Regions from separate parts of the Pseudoduganella sp. R-34 genome, predicted to be linked through region 2. Evidence: riboswitches for the same ligand, from Rfam matches in the RefSeq annotation. Region 2 holds a riboswitch; the other holds the start of a gene.
The links. A riboswitch is a leader RNA that binds a small molecule or an ion and turns the genes downstream of it on or off. The one in region 2 is predicted to bind glycine.

Region 1 (11,089 bases), 1.7 Mb from region 2:
AGGGTGAGTCGGCCCCTAAGGCGAGGCAGAGATGCGTAGCTGATGGGAAGCAGGTTAATATTCCTGCACCGTCGTATGATGCGATGGGGGGACGGATCGCGGAAGGTTGTCTGCCTGTTGGAATAGGCAGTTCCTGGTTCATAGAAGGCGCTTAGGCAAATCCGGGCGCGTAATTCAAGGGACTGGGACGAGCGAACTTGTTCGCGAAGCAATCGGAAGTGGTTCCAAGAAAAGCCTCTAAGCTTCAGTCATACGAGACCGTACCGCAAACCGACACAGGTGGGCGAGATGAGTATTCTAAGGCGCTTGAGAGAACTCGGGAGAAGGAACTCGGCAAATTGGTACCGTAACTTCGGGATAAGGTACGCCTCGGTAGCTTGACCACTTTACTGTGGAAGGGCGAAAAGGTTGCAATAAACTGGTGGCTGCGACTGTTTAATAAAAACACAGCACTCTGCAAACACGAAAGTGGACGTATAGGGTGTGACGCCTGCCCGGTGCTGGAAGATTAAATGATGGGGTGCAAGCTCTTGATTGAAGTCCCAGTAAACGGCGGCCGTAACTATAACGGTCCTAAGGTAGCGAAATTCCTTGTCGGGTAAGTTCCGACCTGCACGAATGGCGTAACGATGGCCACACTGTCTCCTCCCGAGACTCAGCGAAGTTGAAGTGTTTGTGATGATGCAATCTACCCGCGGCTAGACGGAAAGACCCCATGAACCTTTACTGTAGCTTTGCATTGGACTTTGAACCAATCTGTGTAGGATAGGTGGGAGGCTTTGAAGTAGGGACGCCAGTTCCTATGGAGCCATCCTTGAAATACCACCCTGGTTTGTTTGAGGTTCTAACCTTGGTCCGTGATCCGGATCGGGGACAGTGCATGGTAGGCAGTTTGACTGGGGCGGTCTCCTCCCAAACGGTAACGGAGGAGTTCGAAGGTACGCTAGGTACGGTCGGACATCGTGCTAATAGTGCAATGGCATAAGCGTGCTTAACTGCGAGACCGACAAGTCGAGCAGGTACGAAAGTAGGACATAGTGATCCGGTGGTTCTGTATGGAAGGGCCATCGCTCAACGGATAAAAGGTACTCTGGGGATAACAGGCTGATTCCTCCCAAGAGTTCATATCGACGGGGGAGTTTGGCACCTCGATGTCGGCTCATCACATCCTGGGGCTGTAGCCGGTCCCAAGGGTATGGCTGTTCGCCATTTAAAGTGGTACGTGAGCTGGGTTTAAAACGTCGTGAGACAGTTTGGTCCCTATCTGCCGTGGGCGTTGGAAATTTGAAGGGGGCTGCTCCTAGTACGAGAGGACCGGAGTGGACGAACCTCTGGTGTACCGGTTGTCACGCCAGTGGCATTGCCGGGTAGCTAAGTTCGGAAGAGATAACCGCTGAAAGCATCTAAGCGGGAAACTTGCCTTAAGATGAGATTTCCCGGAGCCTTGAGCTCCTTGAAGGGTCGTTCGAGACCAGGACGTTGATAGGTCAGGTGTGGAAGTGCAGTAATGCATTAAGCTAACTGATACTAATTGCCCGTACGGCTTGTCCCTATAACCTTGACGGTTATGTAGCACTTACACAGTGTTTGAGAACACTACCCCCACTTTTACTTCTTCCCGATTGTTGACAAGTCATGCCTGATGACCATAGCAAGTCGGTCCCACCCCTTCCCATCCCGAACAGGACCGTGAAACGACTCTGCGCCGATGATAGTGCTGCAACCAGTGTGAAAGTAGGTTATCGTCAGGCTCTTATTAGAAGAGGCCCGCTAAGCATAAGCTAGCGGGCCTTTTTGCTTTTCCGAGCAGGAGAATCAGCTACATCGCCTTGAACAAGTGTACGAACGCACGGCTGACCGGCAGTTCCTTCGCTTGCCCTTTCATGCGTACGAACAGGCGGCTGGCCTCGTCGCGCCGGGTGCCTTCCACGAAAGCCAGGTTAATCAGGGTGGAGCGGTGGACTTGCCAGAACTGGTTCGGATCGAGCTGTGATGCGAGGTCGGTGATGGTGGTACGGATCAGGTGCTCGCCGGCGGCGGTGGTGACCACCGTGTACTTGTCGTCGGCATGGAAGAACATGATGTCGTCGACCGCCACCTGCGATGTCAGTTCGCCGCGCGCCGCGCGGATGTAGCGCAGGCGCGGTTGCTGGGGCGGCGCCATCAGGCGTGCCAGAGCATCGGCCAGGCGCGCGTCGGGTTGCACGGAGGCGCGCGCCGCCTTGATCCGCTCCAGCGTACGTGCCAGCCTTTCGTTCTTGAGCGGCTTGAGAACATAGTCCAGTGCCGCGTGATCAAACGCCTCGACCGCGTATTCATCATAAGCGGTCACGAACACCACGCGCGTTGGTCCTTCGATTCCCTGAGCCACCTCGAGCCCGTTCATGCCCGGCATCTGTATATCCAGGAACGCCAGGTCGGGCGCGAGCGCAGCGATACGTTCGGCAGCTTCAATGCCATTGCGCGCGACATGCACGATCTCGAGCTCGGGCCATAGCAATGCCAACTGGCTGCACAAGTACTGCGCCAGGTGCGCCTCGTCATCGGCGATCAAGGCGCGCCATGGCGATTGCGTATCCAGTTTAGAAGTCATGGCGGCATTGTAGCCACTCGTCGGCTCGATTGTCGATTCGTCGCTTAGCGCGTGGCGTCGCGTGCGGGTTCTGGAATCCTTCTTTCATCTCAACCAACGAAGAAGGAATGCAATGCCAAAAAATATCGTCCTGATGTCCGCCTTGCTTTGGGCAGTGCCCGCTTTCGCGACCGACAAGGTCATGCCGATCGAACCGCCGATGGTCACCATCAAGGCCGGCGAGTTCATGATGGGAAGCGATCGCAAGGCCAACTCGCAGCCGGTGCATGCGGTGGCCATCAAGTCGTTCAGGTTGGGGAAGTATGAAGTCACTGCCGCTGAATTCCAGCGTTTTGTCGAGGCCACCAATTACCGCACCCCGCGCATGTGCACACAAATGGCGTCGAGGAGTTGGTTTCTCAGCATTCCGGGAGAATATCCTGTGGCCACCACGCTGCAGTCGATGAGCAAGTTCGAACCGGCAACCTGCATTGGCTGGAACGGCGCCGACGCCTATGTCAAATGGCTGGCCAAGGAAACCGGCAAGAAGTATCGCTTGCCGACCGAGGCTGAATGGGAATACGCGCATCGCGCTGGCAGCACCCAGCGCTACTTCTTTGGCAACGACGAAGCCCAGGCGTGCCGCTATGGCAATCTAGGCGACCGCTCGGCCGAGGCTGCGATCCGGCGCGACTTCGGGCTGGAGTCAATGAACCACGTCGGCGTCATTCCGTGCGACGACAAAGCCGAGTACGCCAGTATCGTCGGCATGTACGAACCGAATGCCTTCGGGCTGTACGATACGCTTGGAAATGTCGCCGAATTCCTGCAAGACTGCGAACACGATGATTATAACGGTGCGCCGAAGGATGGCAGTGCCTGGGTGAGCGGAGCCTGCAAGGCGCGCGGACTGCGCGGCGGCACTTGGCACTGGCGCGGTTTCCACGCCTCGATGCGCGGCTTCACGGCGCCTGATTTCATCGGTGGCTTAGAGGGCTTCCGCATCGCCGAAGACTTGGGAGGGGGGCAGGCTTCTAGCGATAAGCCAAGCGCATTCGAAGTGGAGCTGGCGCAGGCACAGCGCATCGAGCGCGAACGGCGCAGCGCTCTTGCGGAAATCAAGCCGCCCAGGAACTGAGCCGTTACACTGTCGCCCCATGACGATCATACAAACCCTGAAATATACGCTGCGCACCTTCCTGGTCCTGAAGAAGGAGCGCGTCGATCCGTGGTGGGCGCGGTTGCTGGTGGGGAGCGTCCTGGGGCTCAGCGTTGCAATGGCATTGATGGGGCTGTCGGTCTTCTTGATGGGCAGCGATGCCCAGGGCTGGATGGCCTCGTCGTTACGCACCAATCTGCTGCTCGGACTGTGCGCGGCATGCACAATGATGTTCATGCTGCGCGGCTTCGAACTGTTGCTGCCAGGCGCGAAGCTCGATGCGCTGTCGGCCCGGCCGGACTGGCGCGCGGCAGCAGTCGTGAGTGTGCTATTGATCGCAGGCATGGCCGTGGGCGTGCGCCTGGGCTATATGCTATTGGGGTATCCGTACAATCTCAACCTTTGGAAGAAGCTGTCTGCTGTCCCCATGGTCCAGCTCAAGTTCTTGATCTTTGCGCTTTTCATTGTGGCAGCGAACTGGATCTGGTGGCTGCTGCGGGCGAAGGAGAATGCGTTGGCACAGCAGGCGGCCGAATCGCAATTGCGCATGTTGCAGGCGCAGATCGAGCCGCACTTCCTGTTCAATACCCTGGCCAATGTACAAAGCCTGATTGCCATCGATGCGCCGCGCGCGCAGTTGATGCTTGAATCGTTTACCGACTATCTGCGCGCCAGCCTCGGCCAGATGCGGGCGAGCGACAGCACGCTGGACGTCGAGCTGGAGACTGCACACAATTATCTGCAATTGATGCAGATCCGGATGGGAGACCGGTTGCGCTTTTCGATCGACGTGAGCGAACAAGCGCGCAAGGCGGTGCTGCCGCCGCTGCTGCTGCAGCCGTTGGTTGAGAACGCCGTGCACCACGGGCTCGAGCCGAAGCTGGAGGGTGGCACGGTGCGCCTGTTTGCCGACGTCAAGGACGGGCAACTGAATATTCGAATCGACGACGATGGGCTTGGATTACATCATGCGCGGCGTCCGGTGCGACTGGGCAGCGGCGTCGCCCTGGCGAATATCCGGGCACGGTTGCACACCCGCTACGGCGCACAAGCCTCGCTGGAGTTGGCCGCGCTGGAAGAGGGAACACGGTCATCGCTTACCTTGCCTTACTCCGGCAGCCAGGCGTTTAAACAAGCTAGCGCTGAAACCGCTGTGAAAGCGGGCTATCGTCAGGCACTTATTGGAAAATCCCGCTAGCCATGTGCCAGCGGGACTTTGTTGTGGAAAAGCATCAAAGTTTTCATTTATATTATGTTGCTTAATGGAAAATTCATATAATTTTCATTTTCCACCTAGCAGAAACATAATATGGCGTTGAAGTTCCGGTACGTAGCACTCCTGGCTTGTCTGCACTTCCCCGTGCATTTTGCACATGCGCAGGCATTTTCCCGCACCCCTAATGAAGAGTACGCAAAAGGCAATTACGCGCGCGCTTTCCGAGGGTTCTTTGAGCAAGCCACACGCAGCAATGACCCGAACGTACAGTTCAACCTGGGCATGATGTACGAGCGCGGACAGGGTACCGACCAGAACGATGTCGAGGCCGTGAAATGGTACTCGCGTGCTGTGGACCAGGGCAGCGTACCTGCGATGCGCCAACTGGCTGGCCTGATGGCCGCTGGCCGCGGCATCAAGCAGGACGGCGCCGGTGCACTGGCCTTGCTGCGCAAGGCGATCGAACAGAATGATGTTGCAGCGATCGAGCAGGTGGCAGGCATGTATTTCGAAGGCCGGGGAGTTCCCGCCGACCAGGCGCAGGCAAAGCAGTGGTACCAGAAGGCCGCCGCCGCCGGCAGCAAGAGTGCACAGGAGGCGCTGGACCTGATCGCAGCAATGGAGCGCCAGGCGGCCGGTCCTCTTGCGCCAATCCGCAAGCGCGCCGTGACTGGAGATGCCAACGCCCAGTACGACCTTGCAGTGGCCTATCACACCGGTAACACGGTGCCGAAGGACCCTGCCCAGGCGCTGGAGTGGTACCTGAAAGCTGCCGCGCAGGGACATGCGATGGCGCAGTTCTACGCGGGGCTGCTGTATTCCAACGGCGACGGCGTTGCGCAGGACCTGGCGCAGGCCCGCGCATGGTTCAGCAAAGCTGCTGCACAGGACAACAAGGATGCCGCCACCAACCTCGCCGTCATGCTCGACCTGGGCAAGGGCGGCCCGGTCGACCTGGCGCAGGCCGCGGTGGTCTACCAGCAGGCGGCAAAGCTGGGTAGCGCGCAAGCGCAAGTCAGGCTGGCTGGCATGTACTGGATGGGGCAAGGCGTGAAGAAGGACTACACCCAGGCCGCAAGCTACTATCGCCAGGCGGCGGAGCAGGGAGAAATCACTGCTATCCGCAAGCTGGTCTACCTGCTCGAGAATGGCGTCGGTACCGCCCGCAACGTCGACGAGTCGAAGAAATGGGCCGCCAAGCTGGAACAACTGGGCGGCAGCAACTGACATGAAAAAGCCCGCCAGGCGTTTGCCGGCGGGCTTTTTTGTTTAAGGGCTGACGTTCATGCGTTGCGTGTGCGTCCAATTGTGGTCATAGGCGCTGACGGCCGATGCAAAGGTGCGGTAGGTCTGTCCTTCGCCTGGCCACGGGTTCATGATGTAGATGTAGTTGGTTCCGTTGTAGGTTTCGTAACCGCGTCCCACCATGATATGCCCCCCGCCATTGGTCCAGCCGTAGCGGATCACGAAGGGGCGGTTGCCATTGATCTCATTCACCACCGAATTCCACGACAGGTAGTTGTTGATCGCCGTGTTTGGCACGCCCCAGTTGTACAGGATGTTCTGGACGCTGCCGGACGTGCCGTACATATTGTTCGGCCGGTTGGCGTAGCTGTTCCAGTTGAAGGTGCTGTTGCCGCAGGCGTAGTTGATGCCGTAAGCCCAGTTCACGATCTGGCATTGGCTGGGAGTACGGCTGTAGTAGTTCAGGACCGCTTTGCTGGAGCCTGCCCAGCACCACTGGCTGTGTTCCTGCGTCACCAGCGGGACGTTCAAGGTACGCCATTGCGCGAAGGCTGAGGGCAGGGCAAGCACCAGCGCTGCACCGGCCACGATTTTTGCGATTTTCATAGTCGGTCCTCCTTAGCGAAATGCTTCAATGTTGGCTTTGACGGCGGCGCGCAATGGCTCCAGCAATTCCGTGCCGTCGACCAGCTGGTTGCCGTTCTTCTGAAGCAGCAGCGATTCGCGAGCCGAGTGCAGCGGCGCGAACTTGGCGTGGTCCACTTCCAGCAGGTCGGCGCGGGCCTGGTAGATGCGGATGAAGCGCAGGTTGGAACGCGCGCTGTTGCCGTGAACCGCCATCGCAGCATCCACGTCTTTTGCGAGGATGGAGGCGCCATAGGCGACGGTTTCATAACGGCCGTTCACACGCTGGACAGTCGCCAGTCCGATGGGCTTCCCGTGCAGGGAAATGACGAAGCGCCATTCGCCGGTAGGCTTGGCTAGGGATGCCAGGTCGCCGCGCGCCAGCAGGTCTTTCGGGTCGACGGTGTAGACCTCGAAACCGTGGCCGACCGTGGCTTGCTTCAAGTCGCCCACGTCCGTGATATCGAGCGGGAAGTCGACCGGTGCGCTGCCGGGGCGAATCGCCTGCTGGTGCTCGGCGAATTGTACGAGTCCGCGTTTGGCGGCCTGCAATGCCGCGCCGTTGTCTGCTTTTGCCAGGAACGGGGCGGCCAACATCGCTGCGCAGGCAATGCGCAGCCAGAGTCGATGCGTATGCATGTGACTACTCCTCTGAAGGTTGATCAGATGTTCTTGAGGTGCGAGGTGATTGCCCCCTCTGTGCTGGACCTGAGAGTTTCACAGGCGTTGGCGGCCTGCTTGCTCCTTCGGTGCGCCGGCGCTTACCCTTGCCGGCGGCTCTTCAGAGTTGTGAAAACACGCGACCGGTCCTTTGGCCTGAGAGATTCCGGGGGCGGCTTGCTCCTTCGGCGTTGTCCATGGGTGGGACAAACTCTCCCGATCGCGCGACCGGAATGCTCCGGCAGCGAAATCAGGATATCCCAGGGATTTATTCGATTTCAATCGTTTTCCGATACACGTTGCGTTTTCGCCAAGAAGGACTTTCCTGTTATTCTATTGACACTCGCCTGGGAAATTGGTAACGTTTCCAAAAATAAGCGGCACACAGAGGAGACGGGATGTTTAAGCAGTTATTTGCTTGTGCAATGGCGTTCGGCGCCACCTCCGCGCAGGCTGCCGGGCCAAGCGCAGAAGTGATCCATTGGTGGACGTCAGTCGGTGAATCCGCTGCCGTCAAGCAGCTCGCAAGTGCCTATCGTGCCGCCGGCGGCACATGGATCGATACGGCGATTGCCGGTGGCGAGCAGGCTCGCGCGGTGACCCTCAATCGCATGGTTGGAGGCAAGGCGCCTGCTGCAGCGCAGTTCAATATTTCCAAGCAGTTCCTCGATATAGTGGACCAGGACATGCTGGTGCAACTGGATGATGTCGCACGCCAGGAGCGCTGGGAATCCACGCTGCCGGAACCGATCGTCAACACCATCCGCATCGATGGCCATTACTACGCGATGCCGATGAACATCCACATGCAGACCTGGATCTGGTATTCCAGGGCCGCCTTCAAAAAGGCCGGCATCGCAAAAGAACCTGCAACCGTCGACGAACTTTTTGCCGCGCTGGATAAACTGAAGGCCGCGGGCCTGGTGCCGCTGGCGCATGGCGGGCAGGCGTGGCAGGAGCACATTCTGTTCGCATCGCTGCTGGCAAACATGGGAGGGCGCCAGCTCTACCTGCAAGTGATGCGCGATCGCGACCAGCGTGCGATCAATTCCGAACCGGTGCGCAAAGTGCTGCTGGCCTTCAAGCGCCTGCAATCCTATGTCGATCCCGCGTCACCGGGCCGCAACTGGAATGACGCGACCGCAATGCTGGTTAGCGGCAAGGCGGGCATGCAGATCATGGGGGATTGGGCCAAGGGCGAATTCAGCAATGCAAAAATGGCGCCCGGCGTCGATTACGGCTGCATCGCGGGCCTTGGCGCGAATTCGCCGTACCTGATCCAGGGCGACGCTTTCGTCTTTCCTCGTTCGGAGCAGGCGGTAGTGCAGCAGGCACAGAAGCTGATGACCAAAGTGCTGCTGGCGCCTGCGACACAGGTGAGCTTCAACAAACTCAAAGGCTCGGTGCCTCCGCGTGTGGATGCCGATACCAGCCAGCTCGACGCCTGCGCCCGCGCGGGCGCCGCCATCATGCGCGACCGCAATCGACAGGTCGGGGCGCCCGAAATCTACCTGACTCCCGACCAGAACGGTGCAGTCCAGGACGCGCTGACCGCGTACTGGAACACATCGATGACGGTTGACAAGGCGCAGAAGGCGCTTGCTGCGGCGCTGAGGAACTGAGCGGTGCGTCGAGCCATGTCTTATGCGGCGCTGTTGCCGATGTTGCTGACGGTATGCGTGGGCTACCTCGGCTCCTTCGCCTGGACGTTCTACGTATCCCTCACCAGTTCGCGCAGCATCGCGACCAGCAAGCTGGTTGGCATGGCGCAGTATGAGCGCCTGTTCGACAATGAGCGCTGGCTGCTGTCGCTGCACAACCTGGCGTTGTTTGGCGTGCTGTTCGTGCTGGCCTGCATGGTGATCGGCTTTCTGCTGGCTGCCGCGATCGATCGGCAGGTTGCCGGCGAGGGTGCACTGCGCACCCTGTTCCTGTACCCGTATGCGATGTCATTTGTCGCGACGGGGCTGGTGTGGCAGTGGATCCTGACGCCCGGCGGCATGCCGGGCGTTGAGATTGACTGGCTGGTGGACCAGGACATGGTGCTCTATACGGTGGTGCTGGCGTCGGTGTGGCAGGCATCGGGTTTCGTCATGGCGCTGATGCTGGCCGGCCTGCGCGGCGTTGATCCGGAAATATGGAAGGCTGCGCGACTGGACGGCATTCCGGCCTGGCGCGTCTATGTTTCTATCATTCTGCCGATGCTGGCGCCAACCCTGGCGACCGTTTTCATCCTGCTGGCGACCATGGTGGTGAAGCTATACGACGCCGTCGTGTCGATGACGCAGGGCGGACCGGGTACGGCAAGCGAAGTGCCGGCGAAATTCATCATGGATCACCTGTTCCTGCGCGCGAATATCGGCCTGGCCTCGGCCGGCGCTGTGGTGTTGCTCCTGACGGTGCTGGCCCTGCTGGCGCCATGGGCTTATGCCCGCAGCAGGAGAGGCAGGGCATGAAGACGGCGCGTATCGGGCTTTACGCCTTCCTGGCCAGCGCGGCGCTGTTCTTCCTGCTGCCGCTGTACGTGATGCTGGCGACTTCGCTGAAATCGATGGATGAGATCCGGCTGGGGAATATTTTCGCCTTGCCGCAGGTGCCCACGCTGGACGCCTGGCGGGCTGCCTGGAGCGAGGCATGCACCGGCGCGGCTTGCGAGGGGGTGCAGGGCGGGTTCTGGAATTCGGTGCGTATCGCCGTGCCAAGCACGATGCTGCCGATTGCGCTGGGAGCGCTGAATGGTTATGCCTTGTCTTTCTGGCGGCCGCGCGGCGCGAATCTGTTGTTCGGCATCCTGTTGCTGGGAGCCTTTGTACCGGTACAAGTGATGATCTATCCGCTGGTGCGCATGATGGCCGGCCTGGGTGTCTTTGGTTCGTTGCCTGCCATTGTGATCGTGCACCTGGTGTTCGGCATGCCGGTGCTGACGCTGCTGTTCCGCAATTACTACGCGGCGCTGCCGCAGGAGCTGTTCCATGCCGCGCGTATCGATGGCGGCGGTTTCTGGCGCATCTTCCGGCACGTGATGCTGCCCTTGTCGGTACCGATGCTGGTAGTGGCGGCGATCATGCAGCTTACCGGTGTATGGAACGACTATATCCTGGGCCTGGTTTTTGCCGGGCGCGACAACTTGCCAATGACGGTGCAGTTGAACAATGTGATCAATACGACGACAGGCACGCGTCTTTACAACGTCAATATGGCGGCCACGATCCTGACGGCACTGGTGCCCTTGACGATTTATTTCCTGTCGGGCCGCTGGTTCGTGCGCGGCATCGCAGCCGGCGCTGTGAAAGGTTGAACGGATGTCGAACGTAAGTCTTAAAAAACTGGACATTAGCCTTGGCGGCAACGCCATTATCCGGGGCCTGGATCTGGAGGTGGAGGAGGGCGAGTTCCTGGTCCTGCTCGGGCCCTCCGGTTGCGGCAAGTCGACCTTGTTGCACAGCATTGCGGGGCTGACGGAAGCCAGCGGTGGCACGATCGAGATCGGCGGCAAGGACATGTCGCGCTCGGATCCGAGCGAGCGCGGGATCGGCATGGTATTCCAGTCCTACGCCCTGTATCCGACCATGACGGTCGAAAAGAACATGTCGTTCGGCCTGCGCATTGCGGG
Region 2 (11,089 bases):
TGCGTGCAGTTCGTTGGCCTTGTCGGTGGCGACGGTCAGGGTGTCGAAGAAGGTGTCGTTGACCGAGTAGCCCAGGGACTTCAGGTTGGCGGCCAGGATGCCGGTGTAGCGGTGGGTGCGCTCGGCGATCTGCTTCAGGCCTTTCGGGCCGTGGTAGACGGCGTACATCGAAGCCATCACGGCCAGCAGCACCTGTGCGGTACAGATATTAGAGGTCGCTTTTTCGCGGCGGATGTGCTGTTCGCGGGTCTGCAGGGCCAGGCGGTAAGCCTTGTTGCCGTTCTGGTCGATGGTCACGCCAACCAGGCGGCCTGGCATGGAGCGCTTGTATTCGTCGCGGGTGGCCATATAGCCGGCGTGCGGGCCGCCGAAGCCCAGCGGCACGCCGAAGCGCTGCGAGTTGCCGACCACAACGTCGGCGCCCCATTCGCCCGGAGGGGTCAGCATGGTCAGGGCCAGCAGGTCGGCGGCAACGATCACCATGGCACCGGAAGCTTTGACCGTTTCGACGGCAGCGCGGTAGTCGCGCACAACGCCGTTCACGCCCGGGTATTGCAGCAGCACGCCGAAAGCATCGGTCACGCCGGCCAGCTCGGACGGGTCGAAGGTCTTGACGGTGATGCCCAGCGGCTCGGCGCGGGTCTGCACTACTTCCAGGGTCTGCGGCAGCACGTCGTTGGCGACGTAGAAGGTGTTCGACTTGGACTTGCCGACGCGCTGGATCAGGGTCATGGCTTCGGCAGCGGCGGTGCCTTCGTCCAGCATGGACGAGTTGGCGATGGCCATGCCGGTCAGGTCGATCAGCACCTGCTGGAAGTTCAGGATCGCTTCCAGGCGGCCCTGGGAGATCTCCGGCTGGTACGGGGTGTAAGCGGTGTACCAGGCTGGGTTTTCGAAGATGTTACGCAGGATAACGCCCGGGGTGTGGGCGTTGTAGTAACCTTGGCCGATCAGGGATTTCAGCACCTTGTTCTTGGAAGCGATGCCTTTCAGCTTGGCCAGTGCTTCGTTCTCCGGCAGCGGCTGGAAGAACTGGCCCAGCGGCAGGTCATTCTTGTTGCGGATGCCCGGCGGGACGATGGCATCGATCAGGGCGGCGCGGGTTGCGTAGCCGAGCACGTCCAGCATTTGCTGCTGTTCTGCGGCTTCCGGGCCGATGTGGCGGGCGATGAAGGCATCGCGGGCTTCAAGTTGGGTCAGGCTGGTGCGGGTCATGGTGGGAAATCTCTTGGCCAGAATGTGAAAAGGCCCGCACGCAGCGGGCCCGGTAATGCGGTAATTAGTGCGCTACGTTGCCGTAAGCAGCGGCGTCCAGCAGGCCGTTGATGGCGTTGGCGTCGCTTGGCTTGATCTTGAACAGCCAGTTCGCATAGGCGTCGGCGTTGATCGATTCAGGCGCGCCGACTACGGCGTCGTTCACGGCAACCACTTCGCCCGAGACCGGCGCGTAGATGTCGGAAGCGGCTTTCACCGATTCCACCACGGCAGCGTCGTCGCCGGCGGTGAACGATGCGCCGACTTTTGGCAGCTCGACGAACACGATGTCGCCCAGGGCGTCTTGCGCGAATTCGGTGATGCCGACGGTCACGGTGCCGTCCGTTTCAGCGCGTACCCACTCGTGGGACTCGGTGTACTTCAGGTCTGCTGGAATGTTGCTCATGTTGGCTCCAAGGCTAAGGTTATTGTTTGGTTTTGCGGGTCTGGCTTAAGCAACCAGGATTTTACCGTTACGGACGAAAGGCAGCTTCACGACGGTGGCGGCCAGCTTCTTGTCGCGGATTTCCACGTGCACGGTGTCGCCCACGTTCACGCCCATCGGCACGCGCGCCAGCGCGATGGCCTGCTGCATGGTAGGGGAGAAGGTGCCGGAGGTGATTTCGCCAGTGTCGCCGTTGGGGGCGATGACTTTCTGGTGGGCGCGCAGCACGCCGCCTTTTTCGCGCAGGATCAGGCCGACGAACTGGGCGTTCTGGCCTTTCGCTTGCAGGGCCGCCTTGCCGATGAAGTCGCGCTCGGAGACCAGGTCGATGGTCCATGCCAGGCCGGCGTCCAGCGGGTTCACGGTTTCGTCCATGTCCTGGCCGTACAGGTTCATGCCGGCTTCCAGGCGCAGGGTGTCGCGCGCGCCCAGGCCGGCCGGCTTGACGCCTGCCGCGTTCAGTGCATTCCACAGGTTTTCAGCTTGTTCCGCGGCGACACCGATTTCGAAGCCATCTTCACCGGTGTAGCCGGTGCGGGCCACCATGGCTTCGCCAAAGGCGGTGCCTGGCACCAGCGCCACGTTGAATGGCTTCATTTCAGCGGTGGCTTCCTTGGCTTGCGGGATCACTTCCCACACTTTTGCGCGGGCGTTCGGGCCTTGCACGGCGATCAGGGCCATGGCGTTGGCGCCGTCGCGGCGTTGGGTGATGGTCAGGCCGGCATTGGTGGCTTCGTTCTGCTTGTTCATCCACGCGATGTCTTTTTCCGCGGTACCGGCGTTGACCACCAGGCGGAACCACTCTTCGTTGATGAAGTAGATGATCAGGTCGTCGATGACGGTGCCTTCCGGGGTCAGCATGCAGGAGTACAGGGCCTTGCCCGATACCTGCAGCTTGTCGACGTTGTTGGCGACCAGGCCGCGCAGGAAGGAACGCACGTTGGCGCCCTTGATGTCAACCACGCACATATGGGCCACGTCGAACATGCCGACGTCGGTGCGCACGGCATGGTGCTCTTCGATCTGGGAGCCGTAGTTGACCGGCATGTCCCAGCCGCCGAAGTCGACCATGCGGGCGCCGAGGGCACGATGAGCGTTGTTGAGTGGGGTTGCTTTGAGCGTCATTGATACCTCGGGGCAGAGAATAGGGGTTAATAAACGTAAACATGAATACGCCTACCCCTCTGTCCTTGGTACCTGAGAGATAACGGGAAGGTAATCCCGCACGCCCCTTCGGTGGGCCCTGCGCCATGGCGGACCGCTCTCCAGAGTTTTAGCCCATGGGGCCCTTGTTCGGTCCTTTTGCCTGAGAGTTTCTGGGTAATGCCCCTTCGGCGCCAGCGGCAGCTGGTCTCTCCCGATCAAGACTTGCGACTATATGACAGGAGGGCAATAAAGTCAATCTTGCGGCCCCGGGGAACTTGCCGCTGGGCCGTTGGTCCAATGGTCATGAAAACGCCAAACGACGACTATGACAATCCCTGGAAAGCCGCGGTTGAACGCTATTACAGGGAATTTCTTGCCATCTTCTGCCCCTGGCTGGAGGCGGCAATCGATTGGGCCGTGAACCCGCAGTTTCACGACCAGGAATTGGGCAAAGTAAGCCGTGACGCAAGGCCAGGGCTGGCGCCCGAATTCCTTCGTTTGTGAGGCTTGGGGAACGCGTCAGTCGATTGAATTTACAACAATCAAATTGCTCGACTTCGATCCGCCGCCGAAAGAATGTACTTGCCTGAGCCGCAGAAAGCTCGCTATGAGGCGGCGTTAGGTGAGCTGGAAAGGCGGTTGAATATGCCGTACGTTAATTCCATGGTGAGGGACGCTGTCGAGCGTGGTGAGGCGCAAGGACGGGTGCGAGGACTGGAGCAAGGTTTGGAGCAAGGTTTGGAGCAAGGGCAATTGATGGGGCGACGGCAAATGTTGCTGGAGTTGCTGGAGCAGCGCTTCGGGCTACTGTCGAGCCCTTTGCGGGAGCGGATCAAGGCGGTAGTTGAGCCCGAGTTGTCACGCTGCTCGGCGAAGCTGCTGGTGGCGCGATGCCTGGAGGATGTGCTGGCTAATGACTGAGGAGGGCACGCCTGGATGGCGGTCTGCGCTAGAATGACCGGACATCCATTTACAGAGTGGAGCGACCATGAGCGAAGAAAAGCAAAAACGCGATACCGAGGCCTGGTTCACCCTGTCCGGCGACGTGAACAGCGATATGGTGCACCGCATGTTCGATGCGGTGGCGGACATGACAGAGGATGGGATCGAAACCGCCCACATCCTGATCCAGTCCAACGGCGGCTACGTGAGCGACGGCTTGTGCCTGCACAATTACCTGCGCAACTTGCCGATCAAGATCGTCACGTATAACGGCGGAGCGGTGGCTTCCATTGCCGTCATCCTGTTCCTGTCCGGCGACGAACGCTTTGCCAGCGAAACCGCGCGTTTCATGGTGCACAAGTCGCATGCAAGTGCGCCGCACGGAGCGCGGCCAGATGCGCTGCGCATCATTGTGGAAGGCTTGCAGGCGGACGACGCCCGCACCGAATCGATCTTGCGCAAACATGTCCGTCTGACCGACGAACATTGGAATATCCACGCCTATTCAGACCTGCACCTGACTGCCCAGGAAGCTGCCAAGGTCGGTCTCGTCAACGACGTGGCCGACTTCAAGCCGCCCAAGGGCAAGCGCGTAACGAACATCTGAAGCGCAATATCTGAAACGACAGGGCCTGGAAGCGAACTCCCAGGCCCCCTATGCCGCGCCCGTCATCTAGCGATTGCCGCTACGGCTGGCAGGTGTCTTCTTGTCCGTCTTGCTCTGACGGCCGGTATCGGACTGCTGGCTGGCCGGCTGGGCTCCCGAACGGGAACCCTGGTCGGCGCTTTGGCGTGTGCCCGAGCTCGAACTCTGCTTGCTGGATTTTTGCCTGGATTTCATGACAGTTCCTTTCTGAAGGATCGGAACTTCATCATGCTTTCTGCAATAGTAAAGGTGAATCGGAATACAACTGACCGGCGTGTAGGACATGACCTTGCACCATTGTGGTGCAAACCCAACCGTTTGACCACATCGCCGAAAATATTTGCAGATTCTTTTGATTTGCCTATTGCCATGTGGAAAGAATCTGCGACAATGTGAATAACCACCAAAGTCAGGCCAGACCATGCTTCCAGAAAACCACACATCTTCGGCGCCCCAAAAAGCGGTCACGCCGCGGCATGCCTTGTTGGAAAACCTGATTAGCCTGGTCAATAAGCACATCAGTGATCAGTTCAATGAGTTGTCCACCCAATGGGCGGGCAGCTTGGTGGACGCGGGCGAGGCAGTCGACGTCAAGACACTGCAAGCGCGCTTGCGCGCCGGCAACCGGCTGCGCACCGATCACTACGCCTTCCTCGGCATCTTCGCCAGGCAACTGGAAAACGACCTGCGGCTGGAAATCGCGCAACTGGCGCCAGGGCAGAAGGCGCCGGTGCGCAAGGTGGCTGAGTCCCTGTCCCTGGTGTCCATGGAGGAAATGGATACCAAGGTGACCTTGGGCAGCTTCAGCAAGCCGTTTGAAGCCAAGTATTCCGATGGCCTCGCCACCCTGAATGTGCGCCTGGCCTTCCTGTTGGACCGCGATATCCTGCGCATTAACCAGAACCCCTTCCGGCCGGAAGTCTTCCTCGGCGCCTTCCAGCAGGCGTGGATCGATTTCATCAAGGATGAGGAGGCGAATGAGCTGATGAAGCCATTCCTGCGTCCGGAAGAGTTCTTCGATTTTGGCGCCATGCTGCAGGAGCTGAGTTCAGCGCTCGAGCGCAAGGGCGTGGGGCCGGGCTCGGTCGAAAAACACAAGTCACGCCGCGCTGATTCGCACGATGCGTCGCAAGCGTCATCTCGCAAGAAAAACCAGCAGGCCGCGCTGGCGGAGCAATTGCGCCAATTCTTCTCTGGTGCGGGCGATGCGCCGGGCGGCAAGGCAGCGCCGACCGGATTTGACCAACTGGGCGACCTCGACCTGTCACTGCCTACTCTGAGCGTGACGCCGGGGCTGTATGGTACGCCTGCGCATACAGCGGAGGCGCTGGCAGCTGCCGCGCCGGCAAGTGCCGGGACAGCAGCGCCAATGGCAGCGCCGGGGCAGCCAATGCCTGCGCCAGGCTATGTGGCCGGCGCGGCGCCTGGCATGGCAATGCCTGGTGGCGTTGGCATGGCGCCGGGCGTTGCAACTGGTGCCGCGCCAATGATGGCCGGCGTCCCTGGCGTGCCGGCCGTGGGCGGCATGATGATTCCTGCCGGCGGTGTTGTACCCGGTGGTGGCCTGCCGGGCATGCCGCTGGCGAGCGGCCCAGCAGTTGCAGGTGCGGGAGCGGCCGTCCCGGGCGGAATGCTGGGCGGCGTCGCCGTGCCGGGCGTGCCGGGTGGCGTGGCAGTGCCTGCGGGAGGCTGGGTTCAGGGGCCGGCCCAGGGCTTCCACGGCGGGGCCAATAACGAAGCGGCCCAGCGCGCATCGCTGGTCAGCGCCAAAGAGCCGCTGATGAATTTCCTGGCGCAGTTGCAGCGCGGCGTGCCGCAGGGCGCCGTGTTTGCCAGCGCCGATAGCAGTGCGATGCCGGCGCCGGGCATGCCGGCGGGCCTGGCTCCAGGATTCGCTATGGGGCCCGTGCAGGCCGGCGGCGGCGCGATGCCGGCCCCCGGCTTTGTTACTGGTGGCGGCTCGATGAGCAATGTGTTCTTGCTGCCGCAGATTAAAGAGCAGGCGCCTGCCGGCAGCCTGACTCGCGCCGACGAAGGCACGATCGACCTGCTGTCGGCAGTGTTCGAGACGGTGTTCCGCGACGAAAGCATTTCGCCCGAGATTCGCAACCTGATCCGCTTCCTGCAGATCCCGGTGCTGAAGGCCGCGCTGGTTGACAAGAATTTCTTCTTCCAGGAAGCGCATCCTGCACGCCGCATGATCGACCTGCTGTCGCGCATGGGCTGGGAGAATCGCAAGGACCCGGACGATCCTCTCTACAAGGCCATGCAGCGCAGCGTGGAGAAGGTCAGCGAGGACCACGAGGAGGAAATGACCGTCTTCACCGAGGCGGTCAATGAACTGGAAGCCTCCATCAAGGCTGAGGAGGCGGCAGCTGCAGCCGCCATGGCGGAGCCGATCGCCAAGGCGCTGAAGCAGGAAAAGATGTCGGTGGCCGCCAAGTCGGCCAAGGATGCCGTGGCACTGCGCATCGGCACTGGCGAAGTGGTGGCGATCGTCGAGGCCTTCCTGGAGAACAAGTGGGTGTCCGTGTTGACCATTGCCTATAGCGTCGAAGGCGAAAAGCCGGGCGCGGTCAACAACGCTACCCAGACCATGGATGACCTGATCTGGAGCGTGCGTCCGAAGATCACCCAGGACGAGCGCAAGACCCTGATTGCCAAGCTGCCTACCTTGCTGTCCACCCTGAACAAATGGCTGGACGTGATCAAGTGGCAGGATGCGGATCGCCTGCAATTCTTCGCCGAACTGGCTGAGTGCCATGCCTCGATCGTTCGTGCGCCGATTGAAATGTCGCCCGAGCGCCAGGTTGAACTTGCAATGGAAGTGGCGAAGAAGGATGCCGAGCGCCGCATGCAGCTGCAGGCTGTAGCCGAAGTAAAAGCGGAAGAGGCGCCGCCTCCGGACGACGATGCGGCGATCGAGGTGGATAGCCTGACGCGCGGCATGTGGCTTGAATTCGACCAGGAAGATGGCAGCCAGCGCAAGGTCAAGCTGGCCTGGATCAGTCCACTCAAGACGCTTTACATCTTCTCCACCACGGGCCGCCAGGAGGCGTTCTCGATCACGGGCGAGGCGATGGCGGAGCAGTTCCGCAAGGGCACTGTGCGCCTGATCCGTACCGAAGGCGTGGTGGCTGCAGCGCTGTCGGTGGCAATGGGCGGTGTCGCCGCCGTCAACGACGATCACCACGATTTGCCGGCCAACGGCACTTCTGCCTAGGTTTTGCGCAGGGCGGCCAGCAGGCCGTCCGATGCGTCCTCGATGTAATCCAGCACCGTATCGAAGCCATTCGCGCCGCCGTAATAGGGATCGGGCACCACGTCCGAGCCGGAGCGTGAGGCGAACTCCATGAACAGCCTGACCTTGTGGCGATGTTGCGCGGGGCAGGCCCGCTGCAGCATCTCCAGGTTGTCGTGGTCCATGGCCAGCACGTAATCGAAGCGCTCGAAGTCCTCCGCGGCCACCTTGCGGGCGCGTTGTGCGCTCAGGTCATAGCCGCGGGCAGCGGCATGCCGGGTCGAGCGCGGGTCTGGCGGGTTGCCAATATGGTATGCGTGGGTGCCTGCTGAATCGATGTGCAAATCGAGCCCGGCAGCCTGGGCGCGGGTCCGGAATACACCCTCTGCGGTCGGGGAGCGACAAATGTTACCCATGCATACAAACAGGATGGCGGTTCTGGTCTTCATTTTGTTCTTGCTATACAGGGAAAATGGTATGATTAGCCACTTTTTTAACACGTCCCAGCGGGCGAAGTACAGATAAAACGTGCGTCTATCTTCCATTAAATTGTCGGGATTTAAGTCGTTCGTCGATCCCACCAATTTCCAGGTACCCGGGCAGTTGGTCGGCGTGGTTGGTCCTAACGGTTGCGGCAAGTCCAATATTATCGACGCGGTGCGCTGGGTCTTGGGTGAGTCGAAGGCTTCCGAGCTGCGCGGCGAATCGATGCAGGACGTGATTTTCAACGGTTCCACCCATCGCAAGCCGGCCGGCCGCGCTTCCGTCGAGCTGGTGTTCGACAACAACGAGGGCAAGGCGTCGGGCCAATGGGGGCAGTACGCCGAAATCGCGGTCAAGCGCACGCTGACGCGCGATGGCACGTCCACCTATTACATCAACGGCCAGCCGGTGCGCCGGCGCGATATTACCGATATCTTCCTCGGCACCGGCCTGGGGCCGCGCGCCTACGCGATCATCGGCCAGGGCATGATCTCGCGCATCATCGAGTCGCGCCCGGAAGAACTGCGCGTGTTCCTGGAAGAGGCGGCCGGGGTCTCGAAGTACAAGGAACGCCGCCGCGAAACAGAAAACCGCCTGCACGATACGCGGGAAAACCTGCTGCGCGTGGAAGATATCCTGCGCGAGCTGACTAACAACCTGGAAAAGCTGGAAGGCCAGGCTGCGGTGGCGACCAAGTTCCACCAGCTGCAATCCGACCAGGAGGAAAAACAGAAGCTGCTTTGGCTGCTGCGCAAGAACGAGGCGCAGGCCGAGCAGGCGAAGTATTTCCGCGAAATGGAGCAGGCGCAAAACGACCTGGAAGAACAGACCGCGAAGCTGCGCAACGTGGAATTGACGCTGGAGCAGATGCGCCAGGCGCACTTCGCTGTCGGCGACCGCCTGCACCAGGCGCAGGGCCACCTGTACCAGACCAATGCAGAAATCGGCAGCCTTGAGGCGCAGATCAAGTTCGTGATCGAGTCGCGCACCCGCCTGCAGCAGCAGTTGGCTACGCTGACCGCGCAGCGCGACCAGTGGTCGCAGCAGGCGGAGGAATACGGCGGCCAGGTCGCCGAAGCGGAAATCAACCTGGAGGAATTGTCGGCGCGCGTGGAAGAGGCGCGCATGCTGGCCGAGCAGAAGGGCGAGTTGCTGCCGGTGCTGGAGCAGGAATGGCGCGAGGCGCAGACCCGGAGCACGGAGTCGCGCGCGCGCATCATGCAGGCGCAGCAGCAACTGGAACTGGAATCTGCGCACCAGCGCAATGCTTCCAACATCCTGGCCGGCCTGGCGACGCGCAAGGAGCGCCTGCAGCAGGAGAAGGGCGGGCTGGCGATGCCGGATTCATCGCACCTGTCGAACCTGAAGATGCAGCTCGAAGAAAAGCAGCAGTCGCTGGAAGAGCAGAACATGATGCTCGAGGAAGCGCTGGAGCAGCAGCCAAAGCTCGAGGAAGAACGGCAGGCTGCGCAGGCAGCCGTGCAATCCGAGTCCGCCGCGACCCACCAGCTGGAAGCGCGGCTGAATGCGCTGCGCCAGTTGCAGGAGCGCGTCCAGACCGAGGGCAAGATCACGCCATGGCTGCAAAAGCACGAACTGAACGAGCTGCCGCGCCTGTGGCAAAAGCTCGACATCGAGCAAGGCTGGGAAACTGCCCTGGAGGCTGTGCTGCGCGAACGGACTTCGGCGTTACAGGTATCGAATATCGAATGGGCCAAGCACTTCTTCAACGATGCGCCGCCGGCCAAGCTGGCGCTGTTCGCGCCTGCGGTTGCCGCCGCTGCGCCTGCGGCATCGGGCGATGCGACGCTGCGTCCATTCCTCGACCTGCTGAAGCTGAACGATCCTGGCTTGCGTGGCGTGCTGCAGGACTGGCTGCACAATGTGTTCCTGGCCGACGACAACGCCAGCGCCTTTGCCGCGCGCGGCACGCTGCCGGCGGGCGGCTGCTTCGTGACGAAGCAGGGCCACATCATTACGCAATCGTCGGTGCGCTTCTATGCGGCGGACGACGAACAGGCCGGCATGCTTGGCCGCCAGCACGAAATCGACAACATCACCAAGCAGTTGCGCGCGCAATCGATGCTGGCTGAAGAAGCCCGCAGCCGCGCCGTGCGTGCCGATGCGGCGCTTGGCAACCATGGCCGCCTGGTCACTGAACTGCGCGCCAAGGTGCAAAGCCTGACCGCCAGCGTGCATACGCTGCAGCTGGAAGTGGTCAAGCTGTCCGAGATCGAAGCCCGCTTCAACCAGCGCAGCAACCAGATCGAAACCGACCTCGCCGAAATCGCCGCGCAAGAAGAAGAGCAGATGCAGGTAAAGCTGGAATCGGAAGAAAAGTTCGAGCAGCTCGATATGGAGCTGGGCAACCTGCAAGGCGAGCATGAAGATGGCCAGACTGCCTTCATGCAGAAAGAGCAGCGCCTGGCCGACGCCCGCGAAGCCCTGCGCGAACTGGAACGCAAGGCGCAGGAAGCTGAATTTGCCGAGAAATCGGGGCGCAACCGCATCGACGAGCTGCGTCGAAATATTGCGACCGCTACTTCGCAAGTCGCGCAGGTGACGGAAAGCCTGCAGGCCGGCAAGCTGGAGCTGGAAGGGCTGGAGGCCGGCACCGCCAACGAAGGCCTGCAGGACCTGCTGGACCGGCGCACGCAGCAGGAGCGCGCGCTGGCCGACGCCCGCCATGAGCTGGACCAGATTACGCAGCAACTGCGCCAGTTTGAAGACTCGCGCATGCAGTCCGAGCGCAGCTTGCAGCCGCAGCGCGACAAGATCACCGAAATGCAGCTGAAGGAGCAGGCCGCACGCCTGAACCAGGAACAGTTCGCGCAGCAACTGGCCGAAGTGCAGGCCGACGAAGCCGCGCTGGCCGAAAAACTGCACCCGGACATGAAGGCCTCCTACCTGCAGGGCGAGGTAACCCGCCTGA

Region 1: linked by a shared signal. The riboswitch ahead of ACN9MW_RS11010 (hypothetical protein) and the one ahead of gcvT (glycine cleavage system aminomethyltransferase GcvT) in region 2 are both predicted to bind glycine.

The regions. Positions count from the first base shown of each region.
Region 1 covers NZ_CP184572.1:2,393,043-2,404,131, forward strand. The annotation lists rRNA gene ACN9MW_RS10975 (23S ribosomal RNA) at 1-1,552, shown strand, start outside; rRNA gene rrf (5S ribosomal RNA) at 1,639-1,751, shown strand; gene ACN9MW_RS10985 (LytR/AlgR family response regulator transcription factor) at 1,820-2,593, opposite strand; gene ACN9MW_RS10990 (formylglycine-generating enzyme family protein) at 2,706-3,710, shown strand; gene ACN9MW_RS10995 (sensor histidine kinase) at 3,730-4,929, shown strand; gene ACN9MW_RS11000 (tetratricopeptide repeat protein) at 5,092-6,174, shown strand; gene ACN9MW_RS11005 (C39 family peptidase) at 6,217-6,798, opposite strand; gene ACN9MW_RS11010 (hypothetical protein) at 6,811-7,455, opposite strand; glycine riboswitch at 7,611-7,705, opposite strand; gene ACN9MW_RS11015 (ABC transporter substrate-binding protein) at 7,875-9,098, shown strand; gene ACN9MW_RS11020 (carbohydrate ABC transporter permease) at 9,114-9,932, shown strand; gene ACN9MW_RS11025 (carbohydrate ABC transporter permease) at 9,929-10,774, shown strand; gene ACN9MW_RS11030 (ABC transporter ATP-binding protein) at 10,779-11,089, shown strand, end outside.
Region 2 covers NZ_CP184572.1:4,069,491-4,080,579, reverse strand. The annotation lists gene gcvP (aminomethyl-transferring glycine dehydrogenase) at 1-1,215, opposite strand, end outside; gene gcvH (glycine cleavage system protein GcvH) at 1,280-1,660, opposite strand; gene gcvT (glycine cleavage system aminomethyltransferase GcvT) at 1,706-2,824, opposite strand; glycine riboswitch at 2,874-2,978, opposite strand; glycine riboswitch at 2,984-3,069, opposite strand; gene ACN9MW_RS18590 (hypothetical protein) at 3,149-3,349, shown strand; gene ACN9MW_RS18585 (hypothetical protein) at 3,422-3,766, shown strand; gene ACN9MW_RS18580 (ATP-dependent Clp protease proteolytic subunit) at 3,834-4,394, shown strand; gene ACN9MW_RS18575 (hypothetical protein) at 4,461-4,628, opposite strand; gene ACN9MW_RS18570 (DUF1631 family protein) at 4,918-7,656, shown strand; gene ACN9MW_RS18565 (low molecular weight protein-tyrosine-phosphatase) at 7,653-8,123, opposite strand; gene smc (chromosome segregation protein SMC) at 8,203-11,089, shown strand, end outside.